Regions from separate parts of the Neorhizobium sp. P12A genome, predicted to be linked through region 1. Evidence: riboswitches for the same ligand, from Rfam matches in the RefSeq annotation. Region 1 holds a riboswitch; each other region holds the start of a gene.
What was found. A riboswitch is a leader RNA that binds a small molecule or an ion and turns the genes downstream of it on or off. The one in region 1 is predicted to bind cobalamin.
Positions count from the first base shown of each region.

Region 2: it holds a riboswitch for cobalamin, as region 1 does, so the genes downstream of both, DTW90_RS10040 (aromatic ring-hydroxylating dioxygenase subunit alpha) here and bluB (5,6-dimethylbenzimidazole synthase) in region 1, are expected to answer to the same signal.
Region 3: it holds a riboswitch for cobalamin, as region 1 does, so the genes downstream of both, DTW90_RS29375 (ABC transporter substrate-binding protein) here and bluB (5,6-dimethylbenzimidazole synthase) in region 1, are expected to answer to the same signal.
Region 4: it holds a riboswitch for cobalamin, as region 1 does, so the genes downstream of both, cobU (bifunctional adenosylcobinamide kinase/adenosylcobinamide-phosphate guanylyltransferase) here and bluB (5,6-dimethylbenzimidazole synthase) in region 1, are expected to answer to the same signal.

Region 1 covers NZ_QOVX01000006.1:273,725-278,919, reverse strand. Annotated here, with positions in the region: gene DTW90_RS19455 (TolB family protein) at 1-465, shown strand, start outside; gene DTW90_RS19450 (ankyrin repeat domain-containing protein) at 628-2,364, shown strand; cobalamin riboswitch at 2,405-2,618, shown strand; gene bluB (5,6-dimethylbenzimidazole synthase) at 2,661-3,386, shown strand; gene DTW90_RS19440 (DUF2865 domain-containing protein) at 3,346-4,551, opposite strand; gene DTW90_RS19435 (acyl-homoserine-lactone synthase) at 4,643-5,195, opposite strand, start outside.
Region 2 covers NZ_QOVX01000002.1:827,855-833,049, forward strand. Annotated here, with positions in the region: gene DTW90_RS10025 (FAD-binding oxidoreductase) at 1-573, opposite strand, end outside; gene DTW90_RS10030 (L-threonylcarbamoyladenylate synthase) at 584-1,558, opposite strand; gene DTW90_RS10035 (DUF6656 family protein) at 1,625-2,236, opposite strand; cobalamin riboswitch at 2,554-2,755, shown strand; gene DTW90_RS10040 (aromatic ring-hydroxylating dioxygenase subunit alpha) at 2,866-4,107, shown strand; gene DTW90_RS10045 (hybrid-cluster NAD(P)-dependent oxidoreductase) at 4,109-5,195, shown strand, end outside.
Region 3 covers NZ_QOVX01000018.1:29-5,223, forward strand. Annotated here, with positions in the region: gene DTW90_RS29365 (YkgJ family cysteine cluster protein) at 148-444, shown strand; gene DTW90_RS29370 (3'-5' exonuclease) at 639-1,613, shown strand; cobalamin riboswitch at 2,007-2,235, shown strand; gene DTW90_RS29375 (ABC transporter substrate-binding protein) at 2,406-3,422, shown strand; gene DTW90_RS29380 (iron ABC transporter permease) at 3,434-4,459, shown strand; gene DTW90_RS29385 (ABC transporter ATP-binding protein) at 4,456-5,195, shown strand, end outside.
Region 4 covers NZ_QOVX01000001.1:52,162-57,356, forward strand. Annotated here, with positions in the region: gene cobN (cobaltochelatase subunit CobN) at 1-1,189, opposite strand, end outside; gene cobW (cobalamin biosynthesis protein CobW) at 1,199-2,248, opposite strand; gene cobU (bifunctional adenosylcobinamide kinase/adenosylcobinamide-phosphate guanylyltransferase) at 2,253-2,777, opposite strand; cobalamin riboswitch at 2,931-3,352, opposite strand; gene DTW90_RS00265 (chloride channel protein) at 3,560-5,195, shown strand, end outside.

The sequences.
Region 1 (5,195 bases):
TCCTTCGCCTATTGCGGCATTCGCGACCAGGTCTTCGATATCTATTCCATGTCCATCGAAGGCGGCGAGGAACGACGGCTGACATTTGGCGAAGGGCGCAATGACGGGCCGGACTATTCGGCTGACGGCAATTGGATTTACTTCAATTCCAGCCGCACCGGCCTGATGCAGATCTGGCGTGTCAAGACCGATGGTTCTGCCGTCGAGCGGATAACGGACAGCAACTACGGCGACTGGTTTCCGCATCCGTCACCCAGGGGTGACAAAGTCGTCTTCATCTCCTACGACCCCGATGTGTTTGATCATCCGCGCGACCTGAACGTTCGGGTGCGCATGATGGATGCGGATGGCGGCAATGTCGAAACGCTGTTCGATCTGTTCGGTGGCCAGGGCACGATGAATTCGCCCAATTGGTCACCGGATGGTGATGAATTCGCCTTCGTTCGCTATGAGCCGGCGGCCTGAGGCCGCTGGACAGCGCGGATTTTTGCCGATAGCTTTTGATCGTTCGCAGGGCACATCCGATCCGCGGGAAGGGCAAGGCCCACCTGATGAATGATTTTTAGACTGCCACACCTCTTTTCAGTCTGTGGGCGCGGATACCGGACGTTATGAAAGGAGGTCTCCGTGACCACACGCTCCCTGGCGGCGAACGCCACGCTCGATTCCGTGAAAAAGCAGGCGAAAGCCTTTTTGAAAGCCGTGCAAACAGGCGATACGTCGGCGCTTGCGCGCGTGACGCCGTATTTCGCTGACGCTGCAGCAGTCGGGCTGCAGGATATCCAGCTGGTAACGGCTCGCGAATACGGGTTCTCGAGCTGGACCAAGCTCAAGGACCATCTGGAGCGATCGGGTAGCCGGGATGAGGCGAGGGATCAGCTTGCCAATCGCTTCCTGTCGCTTGCGACCGTGTCCTATTTCTCGCGTATTCCCGCCGATCCCGCCCGTTTCGACGAGGCCGTGGAGCTCCTTGACGCGCATCCCGATATTGCCGACGATAGCATCCATGTTGCCGCAGCGATGGGCGATGCGGCACGCGTCGCCCGCTGGCTGGACCGGCAGCCGCAATTGATCGAGCGAAAGGGCGGTCCCTACGATTGGCAGCCGTTGCTTTATGCTGCCTATGCCCGTCTTCCCGGCCATTCCACTCTCGACGTCGGCCGACTGCTGATCGCGCGTGGAGCCGATCCGAATGCCCTCTTTCTCGACAATGGCCAATATCGCTTCACGGCGTTGACCGGCGTCTTCGGGCAGGGAGAGGCTGGGAAAATCCGGCAGCCGGAACATCCGGGCTATATGACATTCGCGCGGCTGCTGCTTGACGCCGGCGCGAACGTCAATGACAGCCAGGCGCTCTACAACAGGATGTTCGAGCCGGATAATTCCTGCCTCGAACTGCTGCTCGAATATGGATTGAGCGCCAGCGACCGGAACAATTGGTCCGTGCGGGAAGATGGGAAGCTGGTCGAGAATTCGCAGACCGTGTTCGACTATCAACTCGCCTGGGCTCTGGAAAAGCGGATGCCGCAGCGGGTGCGGCTATTGGTCGAGCATGGCGCCGACGTCAACCGGCCGGTCAATGGGCGCACGCCCTATGAGTGGGCGCGGCTCGGCAACGAGAAGGAGTTGGTGGCCTATCTCGTGCAGCATGGAGCGGTCGCGGTTCGTCTGAAGGCGGAGGATTGGGCCTATGTCGCCATCATGAATAGCGAGCATCCAATCGATTATTTGCCGAGAATGATGGCGGCGCAGCAGACCAGCCCCGCCGATGTCCAGCGAAAGCACCCAACCATGCTGCATGAGGCCGCAGGCGAAAATGCCCTTGAGGCGGTTCGTCGGATGCTGGCGCTTGGTTTGGATGTGAACGCGATGACTAGCCGCACGCCGCTGCATGAAGCAGCACTCCACGGTCACATCGAAATGGTAAAACTGCTGATCGAGCATGGTGCCGATCCCACGATCCGCGATCCCTACTATCACGCGCCGCCGATCGGTTGGGCGGACTATAACGGCCATGCCGATATGGTGGAGTTCCTGAAGACGCAGCCGCTCGATATCTTTGCGGCGGCCGCCTTTGGTGAGATCGGGCAGCTGGAAGCATTGCTGGACGCGGATCCATCGTTGCTCGACCGGCGTTTTGAGAGCCTTCGACGATCCGGTGCGCCGAGCCCGGACCGAGATTGGCTGACGCCGCTGGGCTTTGCCATTCTCAATCATCGCGCCGATGCGGCGGCGCTCCTTGTCGGCCGCGGCGCCGATCGCTCCATTCGGGATGCCTCGGGACGTTCCTACGGCGATCTGGCGCGGGAGACGGGCGATGAGGCAATCATGAGGCTGTTCAGGAGGCCCGTTTCCTCTCGTTGAGACGTGTTGGCGATCCGCTTGCTTTCGGTAGGCGGATCGCGCATAGCTTTGATCGTCAGGTGCCCGTGCCAAGCGGGAGAATCGGGAAGCCGGTCAAAATCCGGCGCGTGCCCAACGCTGTGAGGCGGATGTCTGTCGCAGGAAAGAACTTTCGAATGTTCTTTCATATGGATGCCACTGGTTGTTAAACCGGGAAGGTAGCGAGAGGCAATCGAAGCCAAGCCAGAAGACCGGCCTGACGCGATAGGCCAAACCGCGCGGACGGCGGTGAGGTCGGCATTGTTGGGGATTTGACGATGCGACCCGATCCGAAGGATTTTCTTGTCCGTTCACAGGCATTTTCCGCGGCTGAACGAGAAGCTGTCTACCGCGCCATCGAAACACGGCGGGATGTTCGCGACCAGTTTCTGCCCGATCCGTTGCCCGATGCGCTGATTGCGCGTCTGCTCGGGGCCGCGCATAGCGCGCCGTCCGTCGGTTTCATGCAGCCCTGGAGTTTCGTGCTTGTCCGCGATCCCTTGGTTCGTGAGGCTGCGTGGCAGGCGTTCCAGCACGCTAACGACGAGGCGGCTCAGATGTTTAAGGGTGAGCGGGCCGTCAGCTATCGTTCCCTGAAGCTTGAAGGTATCCGCAAGGCGCCGCTCAGCATATGCGTCACCTGCGATCCTGACCGGGCCGGGCCGGTCGTGCTTGGACGCACGCATAATCCGCGCATGGATTCCTACTCCACGGTTTGCGCCATCCAGAACCTGTGGCTTGCCGCGCGTGCCGAAGGTGTCGGCATGGGCTGGGTCAGCATCTTCCATGATGCCGATATTAGGCTGCTGCTCGGCATTCCCGATAGAATCGAGATCGTTGCCTGGCTCTGCCTCGGCTATGTTGATGAGCTCTACAGTGAACCGGAACTGGCGGTTAAGGGATGGCGACAGCGGCTGTCGCTGGACGATCTCGTCTTCAGTGACCGCTGGGGTGAGGTTGGCCCTATTGCTCCGGCTGGGGGCCAGGCGCCAGGGGATGTTTGAGGTCGATCTTTCCCTCATCCGTCGACAGGAATTGCGGGCCGACCTGGCGGATCTTCCTGGCCGTCGGATCGTAAGGGCGGTCGGCTGGTGCGGGCTGGGCCGTCGTTGCAGTCTGCGGCTGGGGTGAGGGTGGCTTGGTCGTCGTGATCGTCGTTATGGAGCTATAGGGCGCGGCTGGCTGCGGCTGGACGCTCTGTGGCTGAATGCTGGCCTTCTCGCGCTGCATTTCTTCGTAATAGGCCGACATGTTGCAGGTGCAGGACGACTTCTCGCCGGGCGCGCGCTTGCGATAGGCAAAGGCGTAAGGCATGGCGCTGTAGGGCGCGCCTGTTGCCGCAGAGACCATTTCCGAGGATTCCTGGTTCGGCAAATAGCGGAAATAAAGTTCCGTCGGAACGCCGGGGCACATGCGCGAGCAGGTTTCCGCGTCATGCTGAAAATTGACCGGCGAGGCATTGGTGGTCAGCGGGAAGAAGCCGCCATCGCAGGTCCGCACGCAGACCGTCTGCAGGCCCGCGCCATAGGGACCGCCGGTGGGATAGTTCATCGGTGCGGCCTGGTAATAGTCATAGCCCGGCTGCGGGCCGCCGCTTCTGTCCATCGGCTGGATGAACGTGTCGGTCCGCATCGCCTGCTGCTCTGGTGTCGCGGGCACTTCGGGGCGATTGGTGATGATCGTATCGGGATTAGCCGCTGCGGAATCCTCGCATCCGTTTTGCCGGAGTGCCGTTTCAAGCTGATCGCGCAACACATCGTCTGAGCCGCCGGCGCGCTGGCTTTCGTCACGCCGCTCGATGAGAAATTGCAGGTCTTCCTGCAGGCGGCCAAGCGAGGTTTCGAGCTGATCGCAAACGGCGGCGTCCTGCCCGTTGATAATTACCCCACTGCCGGAGTGGCAGCCGCGATCCTGCATCTCCGCCTGAAGCCTGCGGACCGCCGATGTCTGCTCGTCGATGGCGTTTGAATATCTGCGGACCGAATGCGAGGTGCTGACGACCTCGGGGATGTTGGCGAGCCGTCCGTGGAGTTCGTCACAAACCGACTGGTTCTGCGCGGCGACCGGCGTAGCTGCGATCAGGGGCAATAGAAAAAATAAGGAGAATTTCCGGCTGCGTTCCATGATGCCGCCCCTGACGAGGATATTCCGTCGATCGATGTGCAGCATCAATCATACAGGATCCGGCATTAACAAGATGCTGTGGAAATGGCCCATCGCCGCGATTTCCCGTGACCGCGGCGATGAATTTGACGTGACATCAAGCGGCACGAGCCAGCGCGACGGTCGTTTCCTGCTCGAGGACCGGGCCGTTGATTTCCGCGACCTGTTTCATGCGATAAAGCAGATCGGTCGTCACGTCCCAGGAAACCGCGACCGCGTAGACCGAGCCGATTTTCTTCGGCTCGCCGATGCGTTCGCCCGGGCAGCCCATGCGGCGGAACATGCGTTCCAGGAAGACGTCGGTAACGGTGACAATGTGCGAGAGGCCCGAGGCAAGTCCGAGCTCGCCGACGCCGCACATCAGTTCGGCGGCCGCAACGGTCACCTGGTTCGAGGCGCGATCCTGGGAGATTTCCGGATCGATGCAGAAGCGGCTGGATTCCCAGATCATCGAGTTGCGGATTTCGGGCGTGTCGCCGAGGAGGATGGGGAATGTGTCGTCCAGCATGTTCGGTCCAAGCGTCGGCAGCAGGCGGAGCGCGCCACGCAGCTTGCCGGTCTCGTCCGAGTAGGAGAGGACGTAGATCGGGTTCGACAGGTCGTAGTGATCGATTTCCCATTCGCCGTCGACGAGGACGTCCCATTTCAGG
Region 2 (5,195 bases), on a different contig from region 1:
ATTGTCCTTCTTCAGCCGCCGGAGTCCATTCCAGATCTCGCCGGTCGGCATCACGACCTCGAGGCCGAGGCAAAGCTGGCGCATGTTGCCGTAGGCGAGGACGGCAGTACCCCCTGCATTGGTCGAAAGGTTGCCAGCAATCCGGCATGAGCCCTCGGAACCGAGTGACAGCGGAAACATCCGGCCATGCTCTTCGGCTGCCTTCTGCACATCGGCAAGGATGCACCCGCCGTCGACGACCATGACGTTGGCGACCGGATCGATGTCGCGGATACGGTTCATGCGTTCCAGCGAGACAATGATGTCGGAACTGCCCTCGCGAGGCGTCTGGCCGCCGACGAGACCGGTGTTACCGGTCTGTGGCACGATCGCCGTGCCGGTTTCCGACGCAAGCGTCAGGATGGCCGAGACTTCTTCGACCGAGCCGGGCTTAAGGAGCAATGGTGAGGAGCCGTGATAAAGGCCGCGATTTTCAATCAGATGGGGTGCCAGATCGGCCTCGTCGCGGAGCGCATGGCTCGCGCCCACGATGGCGATGAAACGGTCGAGAAGGGCGGGAGAAAGGCTGCTCATCGATTGATCCTTATTCGCGAGGTGCTGCGGCGCGGCTCAGCCGATCGTTGATCGCTTCCCCCAAACCTTCGTTCGGGATCGGGGAAAAGGCGATCGTCTCCGCCCCGCTGGCATCGGCCTTCTTCATATAGTCGAAAAGATTGGCTGCCGCCTCGGCCAGATCGCCGCGGGGGCTGAGATTGAGCACTGTCTTTGCGCGATTTGCGCCTTTTATCTCGGCTGCGCCGAACAGGATCAGGGCTTCGTCAGGCTCGACTGCGGTAGCGGCAAGACGAACCGCGGCACCGGGCGCGTAGTGCGACGCCAGCATGCCCGGCGCCTCGATGGCTGCCGACGCCTTGCCGGAACGCAAAAGCCGCTGGCCGGCGACGCGTTCGATCTCCGAGGCCGCCAGTCCGCCCGGCCGCAGCAGCCGCAGCTTGCCGTCCTCGACCTTGACGATGGTGGATTCGACGCCGACCGCGCTCGCCCCGGCATCGAGGATGAGCTCAATCTTCTCGCCGAGATCCTCATCGACATGGGCAGCGCTGGTGGCGCTGATCTGGCCTGATGTATTGGCGCTCGGTGCGGCGAGCGGTCTGCCGAAAGCTTGGATGAGGTTGCCGGCAAAACCCTTGGGCACGCGGATGCCGACCGTATCGAGACCGGCCGTTGCCAGCGAGTGGATATTGCTGTCCGGTTTCAGCGGAACGATGATGGTAAGCGGTCCCGGCCAGAAGGCTTCGGCAAGACGACGCGATATCGGATCGAATTCGGCATGCTGTTCTGCCATGGCGAGATCGGCCATATGGCAGATCAGCGGATTGAAGCGCGGGCGGCCCTTGGTTTCATAGATGTGGGTAATGGCGACAGGATTGGTCGCGTCGGCAGCAAGTCCATAGACCGTCTCGGTCGGCATGCCGATCGGGAAGCCTTGCGCCAGCACTGCGCATGCTTCCTTTATCGCTGCATCGGGGCTTTTCAGGATGTCGATATGTCTTGCCATGACCTGCCGTTTCCGTTCAGGCAGTCATTAGTCCGATCGCAATGGCCGATCAATCCGAAAGGCCGCTCAAAGTTGCCGGATGATTTCCCGAAGCTGCTCGTTTCGCGCGCCCAGCAGCAGGACGTTGCGGATAGCGACTTGCGGGTCGTGGGTGCGGAAAAGGACGCCGTTGCTGCGGATCGTGCGGTCGATCGTCAGCGACTTGTCTTGCGAGTCTTTGTTGGGCTGGACCGCAACCGCGAAATACATGCGCGACATCCTGAGGTCTATTTCCTCGAAGAAATTATCGTTCTCGCCGATCTTGGCAAAGAAGTTCGCGATGTAGAAGGCCCAGTTCACATGGTCGAACTTGGCAAATTGCGTCCGTGATGCCGTGACATGGCAGTAGCCGAGATGGGGACTGTCCGCCAGCGTGCGATGAAAGATCATCTTCGGAAACTGGATGGCGCGGTGAAAATTGTTCAGCCGGTCATGCGTCTTCTCGCCGGCTGCCTGCAGCTTCGCGGCCGTCCTCTCAGCAACCTCTTCATGAGTGAGATAGCGGCGCTCCTCGGAAAGCCAGTTGGCCTTGGTGCGAATGATGCGGCCCGTTCGGAGGAATTCGGAGTGTACCGCGGCGGGACGTTGCTGCTCGGCTTCGTACGGCTTGCGTGCATCGAAATATCTGAGCTTTGCCATGATCGTCACTCGCCGCAATTGGTATCTCTATTCAGGATAGGGGCCTTGCCTTAACCCGGGCTTAAATCGGCTCGCGCGTCCTGCGTTGTTATTCGGGTCGGAAAGACCCGGTTTCCAGCGGCTGTCGCAAACGCGATATGAAGCCTGGCGATACATGGGAAATCATTGTCCGGAACATCCGTGACCCGCCGAGCATACCGTCTAATACCCTGATTGTGTTGCAATATATGCGGATGTGCAGCGGCAGGATCGCTTGCGTCGTCAATTTCGAAGTCGATGTCGCATTGCAGCCACGCGCCGCCACCGGCTGATGATTATATGGGACGAAATCTCAAGGTGCCGCCTGCTAGGGGAGGCGGAGAATTGGGAAGCCGGTCAAATTCCGGCGCTGCCCCCGCAACGGTGGTGGAGTGGATCGCGGCAATAAGGCCACTGGGCGAAACGCCTGGGAAGGCGCCGCGAAGTTCCTACGGGAACGGCTCCTGAGCCCGGAAACCAGCCATTGGGAGCATGTTTTGACCTGAACTGGTCGCGGTGGGCGGCCGGAGGCAGTTTGGCACCGGCACGCAGCCGGCCGTCCAACCATGTCCTCCGTCTCCAGAGCGGCGAAAGCGCATGAGGATATGACAATGGATATTCGCAATACCGTTCTTCGGCAGCTGAAGAACCGCCGTGAAGGCTTCAGCCTGGAGCAGCCCTTCTACATCGACCAGGACTATTTCAAGCTCGACATGGAACTGATCTATTATCGCGACTGGCTGTTCATCGGCCATGACTGCGAGATCCCGAAGGCCGGCAACTACTTCACGGTCCAGATCGGCGATTACCCCATCGTCATCGTCCGCGGTCGCGACGGTCAGATCCGCGCGCTGCACAACAGCTGCCGCCACCGCGGCTCCCGCGTCTGCACGTCGGAGCGCGGCTCGTCGGCAAAGCTTGTCTGTCCCTACCATCAGTGGACCTACGAGCTCGACGGCTCGCTGCTCTTCGCCCGTCAGATGGCCGAGGATTTCGACAAGACACAGTTCAACCTCAAGCAGGTCCATTGCGAGAGTGTCGGCGGCTATATCTTCATCTGCTTGGCGCAGAACGCACCTGACTTCGCCCCCGTCCGGGCCTCGATCGAGCCCTACATGAAGCCGCATCGCCTCAGCGAGGCGAAGGTCGCCTTCCAGAGCACGATCATCGAAAAGGGCAATTGGAAGCTCGTCTGGGAAAACAACCGCGAATGCTACCATTGCGCCGGCAACCATCCGGAGCTCTGCCGCACCTTCCCGGAAGCACCGACCGTGTCGGGCGTCCAGGGCGCGATGAGCGACCCTGTTATCGTCGCCCACTGGCAGCATTGTGAGGCCGCCGGCCTGCCAAGCGAATTCAAGCTCTCCGCCGACGGCCAGTACCGCACGACCCGCATGCCGCTGATCGAGGGTGCTGAAAGCTACACGATGAGCGGACAGCGCGCCGTCAAGCGCCAGCTGTCGGATGATGTCAGCCTCGGTGGCATCGGCACCATGCTTCTCTTCCACTATCCGACCACCTGGAACCACGTCCTCGGAGACCACGCGATCTCTTTCCGAGTCCTGCCGCTCAATGCCGAGGAAACGGCCGTTACGACCAAGTGGCTCGTCCACAAGGATGCGGTCGAAGGCGTCGATTACGATCTCGAGGAACTGACCCACGTCTGGACCGAGACCAACGATCAGGACCGCCGCATCGTCGAGGAAAATGCCTTCGGCATCCATTCCCCGGCCTATGAGCCCGGTCCCTATTCGGAAATGCACGAAGGCGGCGTCATGCAGTTCGTCGAATGGTATTCGAACTTCATGATCAATCGCCTCCAGGGCGATCAGAAACTGTCGGCGGTGGCGTGAGATGAACATGGCGCTTTCGGTACGACACCAGCACCTGGACGAGATGAAGCCCTGGAGCGACAGGCAGCATCTCCTTGAATGCCTGTCGGCAACGCCGGAGGCGCCAGACGTGATGACCTTCACGTTCCGCTCCGATAAGGACAACTGGTTCCGCTATCTGCCGGGCCAGTTCGTCACGCTTGAAATTCCGGTCGGACCGGAACAGTCGGTCATGCGCACCTATACGCTGTCCTCGACCCCATCGCGGCCCTTCTCGATCGCGGTCACGGTCAAGGCGCAGGCAAGCAGCATCGGCACGCGCTGGATGTTCGAGAACCTGAAGCCCGGCATGCGCATTCGCGCCTTCGGGCCGCTCGGCGATTTCACCCATATCCGCCATCCCGGCGAAAAATACCTGCTGGTCTCGGCCGGATCCGGCATCACGCCGATGATGTCGATGACGCGCTATATGGCCGACACCGCGCCGATGTCCGACATCACCTTCATCAACTGTTCGCGCGGGCCATCGGAGATCATCTTCCGGTCGGAGCTGGAATATCTCGCCCGCTTCATGCCGAACCTCAACCTCGGCTTCATCGTCGAGGCCTGCGCGCGCACCGACCTGTGGTCCGGCCTCAAGGGCCGCATCGACAAGGCGAAGATCGCGCTGCTGGCGCCCGATTTCATGGACCGCACGATCTTCTGCTGCGGCCCTGAGGTCTTCATGGACAGCGTCCGGTCCATGCTGGAAGCGCATGGTTTCGATATGGAACGCTACCATCAGGAAAGCTTCCAGCCGGCTCAGGCCCCGACGCCGCTCGCCGAGGTCAGCGACGACGGCGCCGCGCAAGCTGCGACCTCCATCCGGTTCACCATGGCCGGCAAGGAGGTTTCCTGCCCGTCGGGCCAGACGATCCTTCAGGCAGCCCGCGGCGCCGGCGTGCGCATCGGAGCCGCCTGCGAATCCGGCCTCTGCGGCACCTGCCGCGTGATGAAGCTCTCGGGTGACGTCGAGATGAACCACAATGGCGGCATCCTCGACGACGAAATCGACGAGGGTTATATCCTGGCCTGCTGCTCGCGCCCGAAGTCGAATGTCGAGATCGAGG
Region 3 (5,195 bases), on a different contig from region 1:
TCTGTCATCTTCGTGCTCATGCCGACCTCCAAATCAGTCGGCACTCCATGAATCAGACTAAGTGCAAGTCAGGAATCCCAAAGGGGCCACATGCGCAATCCGTCCACATCGCCTAGCATTGTCTGGCTATTGCGTTAATACACGGTCATGACCGTCCCAATTGACTTTGACTGTGAAGCCTGCGGTGCTTGCTGCTCGTTCTCGCCCACCTGGCCCAGATTTTCCACCGAGACGGAAGCGGAGCTCGACGCTATACCGGCGCGCTTTGTTTCGGAGGATCAGCGGGGGATGCGGTGCAACGGGGCGCGTTGTTCTGCTTTGGCTGGCATTGTTGGTTCTCGGACATCGTGTCTGGTTTACGAACTTCGGCCCGATGTCTGCCGGGCCTGTGTCCCAGGAGACGGAGCCTGTCTGGAGGCACGTTCGTCTTTTGGGCTCGACTAAACGAAAGGCAACAGCAACAAAGCCGCCCTGCTGCTCCACGGTTTCTACCAGGTCTCAAAGGCTTGTTTTCGGGTGTTTTTGGATTTGGGCCTTGGTGTCGCCGGTTCAGATCCCAACAAGGTGAGTCAGCCTGGTCATGACTTGAAAGTGGCGGCATGATATCTGGCGATTTTCGGCGACAAAGATTGAGAGGCATGACCACACAATTCGACATGTTTTCCGACAATGACGTCGGAGCGCCTGCAAGATCTCCTCGCGCCGTTTCGACGAAGCGAATGACGCCGGCTACCCTCCACGAAGAGGGCATGATCGCCCACCTGGCGGCGACTGGTCGCTATCGTGTCTTAAGAAAACTCGAGCCGCGTGGAATAGCGTCAGTAATTCGGCCCGAATATCCGCTCCGCGGCGTCATTATCGACACGGAAACGACGGGTCTCGATCATCGCAGGGATGAGATCATCGAGATCGGAGCGATAGGCTTCACGTTTGATGAGCAGGGTGGGATCGGCGACGTCACCGGCGTTTACGGTGGCTTGCAGCAGCCAACAACGTCTATTCCCGCCGAAATTACTAAACTGACGGGCATCACCGGTGAAATGGTGGCGGGTCAGTTTATCGACATGCTGGCATTGAGGCACATCATCGATCCTGCGGATCTGATCATCGCGCACAATGCCCGGTTCGACCGCCCTTTTTGCGAAACCTTCTCAGCATCGTTTTCCGGCAAGGCATGGGCGTGCTCCAACGTGGAGATCGACTGGTCGTCGCGCGGGTTCGAGGGAACGAAACTTGGCTATCTCGTTGGGCAGGCGGGTCTTTTTCATGAAGGCCATCGGGCCATCGACGATTGCTTCGCTTTGCTCGAGGTTCTCTCTCTAGGGAGCAATTCTGACGCACGCTCGCCTTTTGCCGAACTCTATCAGGCAAGCCAGCGGTCGCGGGTCCGCATCTTTGCCGAAAACAGTCCGTTCGACATGAAGGATCACCTCAAGGCGCGCGGTTACCGCTGGTCCGATGGCAGCGATGGCCGCCCGAAATGCTGGTGGATCGAAGTTGATGAAGCGGACCTAGACGATGAGCTCAATTATCTCCGCTCCGATATCTATCGGTATCCGGAAGCCGATCCGCCCTTCCGGCACTTGACCGCATTCGATCGGTTTCGGGCTTGACCGTCTGGCTGTGTCGCAGCCGCCTCACTATCCTTTGCACTCTTTGGGGACGATCAGCAGTAGGCCGGGCATATAACCGGTTTCCCCAAGGGGCAATGGTCGCCAGCAGCGCCGGAAGCACGCAAGTCGACTTGACTGGGACAAGGTTTAGGCAGTAGTGTTATGTAATAACATAACTAAAGGAATTACCGTGATACGATCCAAACCCCCCGTCATCGTCCTTTCCAGCTTTCTCAGACCGAGCTTGACAGGTCTCTTGTCGATGCCTCCCAATTCATCCTCAACATTGGCGAAATCTAGCGGATCCTTTTGTCAGCTGGGCGCGCCGCGCTGCCTGGTATCACACCATCTACCCAATGCAATCGACAGCGTCTTGACCTCGAGGCGTCGTTGACCTTAACTGATGCCGACGGTTTCCCAAGGATGACTCTGAGGGGATTAATAGGGAACACGGTGCGGACGACCCAAAGTGGGACCAAGACCGTGGCTGCCCCCGCAACTGTAAGCGGATTGCCGACCATCCAAGGGCCCTTGAGGCCATGCCACTGCGAAAACCGCGGGAAGGCAGATGGACGGCAGAAATCCGTGAGCCAGGAGACCTGCCGTCAAATCGTCATCCAATCAGCCGGGCGGGGATGCCCGGACAAGGAACAGATATGACAGACCTGACCCTTCGCTTATCGCGATGCCCATCGGCCTCGATTGGATTTCTCATGCCCGATTTTCGCGTGCGGCCTTTCCTCTGAAACCGCACCGGGCCGAACTCCTCCTGCAAACATCGAGAACCAACCAATGACATCGCTTTTAAAATTGCTTGCCGTCGCCTGCGGCCTTGCCTTCGTCGCCGCGCCCGCTTTCGCGGCCACGCAATATCCGCTCACCGTCACCAATTGTGGCCTGAAGGTTACCTTCGGCAAGGCGCCTGCGAAGATCGTCTCGATCGGCCAGAGCATGACGGAAGTGCTCTACGCTCTTGGTCTTTCAAACAAGGTTGTAGGCACGGCCGTCTGGTTCAGCCCAGTGCTGCCGCAATTTGCCGACGTGAACAGCAAGATCAGGCGTCTGGCCGACAACGAGCCGAGCTTTGAATCCGTGGTCGGGCAGGAGCCTGATCTCGTCGCTGCGGAATTTGAGTGGCATGTCGGGCCGCAGGGTTCCGTCGGAAAGCGCGAGCAGTTTTCTGCGCTCGGAATCAACACCTATGTGTCGCCAGCCGACTGCGTCGCCAAGGTCAACGACAATGGCGGCGACGGTGTTCGCAAGGAACTGTTCTCCATGGACCTGATCTATCAGGAAATCGCCGAGCTCTCGGAGATCTTCGACGTCAAGGATCGTGGCGACGCACTGATCGCCGACATGAAGAGGCGCGAGGCCGACGCGGTCGCCTCAGTCGCATCCGTCAAGATGAAGAACGTGCCCATCGTCTTCTGGTTTTCCAGCAAGGAGGTCAATGGCGACGCCTTCATCGCCGGCAAGAACGGCGCTCCCGCCTATATCCTCAAGACCCTGGGCGCTACAAATGTGGTGACGACCGAGGAGGAATGGCCGCTCGTCGGATGGGAAACGATCAGCGCGGCTAATCCCGCTGTGATCGTCATGGCTGATATGGATCGGCGTCGTTACGCCGCCGACAATCCGAAGATGAAGCGCGATTTTCTCGATCACGACCCGGTCACCAGCCAGATGGCGGCAGTGAAGGACAAGCGCATCGTTCTGATGGATGCCGAAGCAATGAGCCCATCGATCCGTACCGTAGACGGCATCGAGCAGTTGGCCAGCGCGATCAAGTCTTTTGGCCTGACGCAGTGACACGGTTTGATATGGGAAGGCGGGGCGTCTGGTCGCTCCTTTTGTTGTTTGTCCTTGGCTTCGTCCTGCTTGCCTTCGCGATCAGTCTCGCCGTGTCGATCGGCGAGATTTCCATTCCGCTCTCGACGACCGCCGAGGCGGTGGCCAATCGCCTGTTCGGCGCAGAATTCGAGATCAGTCGCATCCATCAGGGGATCGTCTGGGACTACAGGCTGAGCCGGGCCCTGGTGGCGGCCAGCGCCGGCGCGGCGCTCGCGTTGAGCGGTACAGTGCTGCAGGCAATGCTGCGCAACCCGCTCGCCGAACCCTATCTGCTCGGCATTTCCGCAGGCGCGTCCACGGGGGCCGTCGCCGTCATGATCCTCGGTTTCGGTTATGGGGTGCTGACGCTGTCGGGCGGTGCGTTCATTGGCGCCGTTCTCGCATTCGCGCTGGTGGTCCTGCTGGCTGCCGGCGCGGGCGGCACCGGCGAGCGTATCATTCTCTGCGGCGTCGCCGGCTCACAGCTCTTCAATGCGTTGACGTCCTATATCGTCACGACCTCGGCCAATGCCGAGCAAGCCCGCGGCGTGATGTTCTGGCTGCTCGGCTCGTTAAGCGGCGTGCGCTGGCCGGATGTTTATCTGGCAGCTCCGGTCACAGTCGTCGGCTTTCTCGTCTGTTTCTGGCATGTGCGGGCGCTCGATGCCTTCGTTTTCGGAATGGATGCAGCCGCGTCGTTGGGCATCCCAGTGCGCCGCGTGCAGGCGATCCTTCTAGGCGCGACGGCGCTGATGACGGCCACTGTTGTCAGCATCGTGGGTTCGATCGGCTTCGTGGGACTCGTCATCCCGCATGCCGCCCGTTTCATCGTTGGGCCGGGCCATGGACGCCTGTTGCCAGCGGCAGCACTTGCCGGAGCAATCTTCATGGTGGTCGCTGACATCATCTCGCGCATCATCATCCCGCAGCAGATCCTGCCAATCGGCGTGGTGACTGCCCTTTTCGGTGCTCCCGCCTTTGCAGCCATTCTCTACCGTGCCCGGAGATCCGCATGACCATATCGACCCACAACGTCAGTTTTGCCGTGGGTAACACCGTCATCGTCGATGGCGTCAACCTGGCAATCGAGAAGGGCAAGACGCTGGGTCTGCTCGGGCCCAACGGCTCGGGTAAGTCGAGCCTGCTGCGGCTTATCGGTCGGCTGCGCAAAGTCAAGAGCGGTGTCATCCGACTAGGCGATCACTCGATCGCCGACTTGTCGAGAGGCGATTTGGCGCGGCGGGTCGCGCTTGTCGAACAACACGCAACAACAGATACGCAACTGACGGTCATGGATGTCGCGAGGCTCGGACGAACGCCGCATCGCGGATTGCTTCCCTTATCCTCTGCCGGCGACGATGCGATCGTATTGGATGCGCTCGCCCGGGTCGGCATGAAAGAGCGGGCCGCACAGCTTTGGCACACTTTATCAGGCGGCGAACGCCAACGCGTTCATATCGCGCGCGCTCTGGCACAGACGCCGAGCGAACTGCTTCTCGATGAACCCACCAATCATCTCGACATCCAGCATCAGCTGCATATTCTCGGCCTTGTTTCGAAGCTCGACATCACCTGCATCGTCGCTCTGCACGATCTCAACCTTGCCGCCATGTTCTGCGACCGGTTGGCCGTCTTGAACAAGGGGCAACTCGTGGCGATCGGTGCGCCGGAAGAGGTTCTCACCAAGACGCTGATCGCCGATGTCTTCGAGGTCGATGCCCATGTCGAGCGTTCGCCCGTCCACGGCCGCTG
Region 4 (5,195 bases), on a different contig from region 1:
GGGCGACGCGCCTTTTCTGAGGCTGCGTCCCCCGAAGCGTCGCCCAATTTGCCGCTAATTCGGCCACGTAGCGCATGCGTCCCGCATCCGGCTCGCTGCCGACGATATTGGCCTCAACCCGCTCGTCATAACGAGCAGCTGCCTTGAAGGCGACCGCCCGCGACAGCACGCGGCCGTCGACTTCTGGCAGCGCAACGTTCATACCGAGATCACGCGCGGACAAACCTTGTGCCGAGGCGGCCCAGGCTTCACGAGACGAAGCCGAAAAGATCGCCTGCAGAACGATCGCCTGATTGGCCTCCAACACGGTCGGCTCGCGATCGGCGCCGGGTGCCGAAACGGCAAAGCCCGTCGTATTGATCACCACGCCGGGCTTTATTTCGGAGAATACACTTTCGAGAATGCCCTTGGAGACAGGATCCTTGAGGCTGTAGGCAAAGACCGGCAGCGGCCGGATGCCCTTGGCGATCAGAGCTTCGATCAGAGCTTCGACCGGCTTTGTTTCACCGCTCTGAACGAGGGCACGGTAGAAACTGATGGCAATGGTCGGAAGTGCGAGCCCTGCAGGGGTCGCCATATTGTCCGGGGGCTGGCGTAGCGCCTCCTCAGAAACCCGCCGCCACTCCTCAACGCCTATAACGCCCCTGCCCGGCCACCAGATGCCCGCCTTCATTAGCGGCACCGCGGGCTCCGGCGTCTCGCCGCCGGAAAGCATCGCGTTAGCATAGGCCAGAAACGCCCGCGAGTTCGCATCCCCGCCCTCGATCAGATACGACCAGAGCGCATTGAGGTCATCCAGCGCCACATTTGAAAACGGCGTCAGCCCCGGATCGGCTCGAGAATCTCCCGGCAGCACCGCAATCAGCGCTCCCTGACGAGCAGCGCAGGCATGCAGCGCCTCCAGCGCATAGTGGAAATAGCTCGCCCCGCCGAGCGCCCGAACGATGATCAGCTTCGCATGACACGCGGTACGCTCGATATAGGTATCGACCGACATCGGATGCTTAAGGCTCATCAGGCTGGCGAGCCTCAGGGAAAATCCGGCATTCCCGTGGCCGTGAGCCGCCGCGATAGCGGCGAGCTCCGTGTCGGCAGCCGACAGGAAAAGGATATCGCCTGGCGATTGGCCGAGATCAATCGCCTCGTCGCCATCGCTGATCGTACCCTTCTGTGCCAGCAGGAGATGCATCGTTCTGCCTTACACCAGCGCCTCGATCGCCCCGCGAACGACCGTCTCGTCCATATCGTGCAGGCCGATGACGACGAGCCGGGTCGCACGCGCTTCGCCAGATATCCATGCGCGGTCGAAATATTGATCGATGCGGCTGCCGACGGCCTGGATCTGCAGGCGCATCGGCTTGCCGGGAACATCGACGAAGCCCTTCAGGCGTAGCACGTCATGTTCCGCAATCACGCCCTTCAGCTTCTCGATGAAGGCATTGGGATCGGCGACGGCACCAAGCTCGACGACGAAACTGTCGAACTCGTCGTGGTCATGTGGCGCGCCGTCCTCGTGCTCCAGCTCGTGATGCGATTTGCGGTTCGCAATGTCCTCCTCCGTGCCGACGCCAAGGCCGAGCAGCACAGCGGCAGGCACGTCGCCGTTCTTTGCCTCGATCATCGTCGGCCGGCGATGCGTGCGCGAGGAGACCTCGGCGCGTACGCCGGCGATGCCTGCCGAGTCGAGAAGATCGGTCTTGTTGAGAACGATCAGGTCGGCGCAGGTCAGTTGGTCCTCGAAAAGCTCCTCGATCGGATTGTCGTGGTCGAGCGACGCGTCTTCGGCGCGGGCGGCATTGACCGCATCATGGTCGTCGGCGAAACGGCCGGCCGCAACCGCTGCGCTGTCGACCACGGTGATGACGCCATCGACGGTCACCTGCGTGCGGATATCCGGCCAGTTGAAGGCGGCAACGAGCGGCTGCGGCAGCGCAAGCCCCGAGGTCTCGATGACGATATGGTCCGGCCGGGCGTCGCGCTCTAGGAGCTTCGTCATGGTTGGGATGAAATCGTCGGCGACGGTGCAGCAGATGCAGCCGTTGGTCAGCTCGATAATATCGTCCTCGGTGCAGTTTTCCGCGCCGCAGCCCTTCAGCACGTCGCCGTCGACGCCGAGATCGCCGAATTCGTTGATGATCAACGCGATCTTCTTGCCGCCGGTATTCTGCAGCAGGTTGCGGATCATCGTCGTCTTGCCGGCACCGAGAAAGCCGGTGATGACGGTGGCTGGAATTTTCTGCTGGTTCATCAAATCAACCCTTCATTTTCAGCGGCAGACCGGCCGCAACGAAATAAACTTCCGCGACTTGCGCCGCGATCATCTGGTGGAGGCGTCCGGCATGGTCGCGAAAGGCGCGCGCCATTGCATTGTCCGGCACGATCCCGAGCCCGACCTCGTTGGAGACGAGGACGAGCCGCGCTTTCGCATTCGGCAGGTATTCTGAAAGAGCGGCAAATTCCGCCGCAATGTCGCGCTCCTCCATCATCAGGTTCGTGACCCAGAGCGTCAGGCAATCGATCAGGATGACCCGCCCCTCGCCGTCGATGTCGGCAAGGCGAGAGACGAGATCAAGCGGCTCTTCATACGTCGTCCAGAGATCGCCGCGATCCGCCCGATGCTGCGCAATCCGCGACCGCATCTCGTCGTCCCACGCCCGCCCGGTCGCCACATAGTGACGATCGAGGCCAGAGGACGTCACCAGCGATTCAGCAAAGCGCGACTTGCCCGATCGGGCGCCGCCGAGGATGAGAACAGAGATGAAGGATGGGGATGTCATTTGCGCCGCCGATCGTCACGCATGGAGATGCTGCGCGGCGCTCGATGCGGCGAATATGGTCGCGCGAGCATCCGAAAACGGATGCCGAAATGGTTTCACAGCCATGACAACCTCCGTGCTGGCAGCGGAGCTTTCGCCCCTTGAGCTATGGGCTCTTCGCCCGGCACGCATGGCAGGTCTCCTGGCTCGCGGTTTGAGGCGCGGCGACCGGGGCAGACCGAAGTCGGTCGCCTGAGCAGACCGAAACGGTCGCCCCGGGTCGTGCGCCAGCGGGTCGTCCTCGCCTTCCCGGCAGTCATCATGAAAAGGTGGACGATTCGTAGAATTAGAGGCGTCCAACCCCGGCTGATCATGATGCCACGCCAGTGGCTTTTCCGGCTTCCGGTCTTTTTCGCCCGTCCCCACCATTGGGAACCGTCTGCGAAAAAGCTTTAAAACCGGACAGAAGACCCTGACCGCTCTACAGTCGCGGGGTCGGCTGTGATGAAAACGCCCGGCTTGGGTCCGTCCCGTCACATTCCCTTTTCATCCCTTGCGACGACCGCCGCCCGGGAACCATCCGTTATGAAGCCCGATGGTTACGGAAACCGCCATTCCGAGTCAATCGCATTCGGCGGACGGAAAACGGCCGGGACCTTGCCCCGGCAGCCATTATTTTTCGACGCGAGGGGCAATTGGCGGGAAAAAGGAAGAAGATGTCGGTCTTTTGCCGTAATTCTTTGACCTTAGCAGTCTATAGACTGCTTCAAGCTTTCGAATGCCTGTAAAAGTTCGTCCTCCCGATGCTGCAGAAATTCAAACAGCGCCGTTTTGGCGCCCTGTATTCCTTCTTTGATCTCGGCCGCATGAGAGCTGCGTTGCGTCGCAGCGAGCTCGGTATGATCTTTGCCGGCGCTTTCGTCGGGATCACATCCGGCTGCGCGGTCACCGCTATGAGCGTGATATCGCGGACGATGCACACGCTGATCTTCGGTATCGACGACTCAGGGCGCTTGAGTTCGGCGCAGGTTGACGACAAGTTCCTGCTGCTCGCATCTCCTGTTGTCGGCGGCATCGTCCTGGGCCTGATGATCTTCATTCTGGCCAAGACCCGCAAGAAGCCGATGGTCGACCCGATCGAAGCGAACGCCTTGCATGGCGGCCGGCTGTCGCTGACCGACAGCATCCTGGTCGCCGTGCAGAATCTCATTTCGAACGGCTTCGGCGCTTCCGTCGGCCTCGAGGCCGGCTACACCCAGATCGCGGCAGGAATAGCGTCAAAGCTCGGCTACAAACTTCAGCTTCGCCGCTCCGATCTCAGAACGCTCGTCGGCTGTGGCGCCGCCGGCGCCATCGCCGCCGCCTTCAACGCACCGCTGACCGGTGCTTTTTACGCCTTCGAGCTCATCATCGGCACCTATTCGATCATCACGCTGACGCCCGTCGTCGTCTCCGCACTGATCTCCACCCTCGTGGCGCGCCTTCTCTCCGGCAACGATTTCAACATCGACGTCGGCGATTTCGGCAGCGTCGTTCCGGCGGACTATATTCCGGCGCTCTTGCTCGGCGCTTTCTGCGCCGGCGCCGGAATCCTGATCATGCAGGGCGTTTCCTTCATCGAGGAACTGGCGCGAAAGAGCTCCATCGCATTGCCCTTCCGTCCGGCACTCGGCGGTATCGTTGTCGGCCTCCTCGCCCTGATAACGCCGCAGGTGCTTTCGGCGGGTCACGGCGCCCTGCATCTCAATCTCGCCAACACCATCGCAATCCCGACGCTGATCGGCATTCTGCTCCTGAAATCCCTAGCGTCAGCCGTCTCGATCGGCTCCGGTTTCAGAGGCGGCCTGTTCTTCGCCTCGCTTTTCATGGGCGCCTTGCTTGGCAAGATCTTCGCCTATTCCGCCCCCTATTTCGATCACGCGACGCTGACGCCGGTTATCTACGCTGTCGTTGGCATGAGTTCGCTTGCCGTCGCTATCATCGGCGGCCCGCTGACCATGACCTTCCTCGCGCTGGAAATCACCGGCGACTTCCCGATCACCGCGCTGGTGCTTGCCGCCGTCATCACCTCGTCGCTCGTCGTCCGCTCGACCTTCGGCTACTCCTTCGCGACCTGGCGTTTTCACCTTCGCGGCGAGAGCATTCGCAGCGCCCACGATGTCGGCTGGATCCGCAGCCTGACGGTCGGCCGGATGATGCGCGAAGACGTGCGCACCGCCAGCGTCAACATAACGGTCGAGGAGTTCCGCCACGACTTCCCGATCGGCTCGACCCAGCGCGTGATCCTTGTCGACGACGCCGACAAATATGCCGGCATCGTGCTTGTACCTGATATCTACGCAAGCCCGGTGGACAAGAACGACGAAGGCAAGCGCATCGCTGACTTCACCAAATACCGGAACGATTTCCTGCAGCCGCAAATGAACGCCAAGCAGGCGG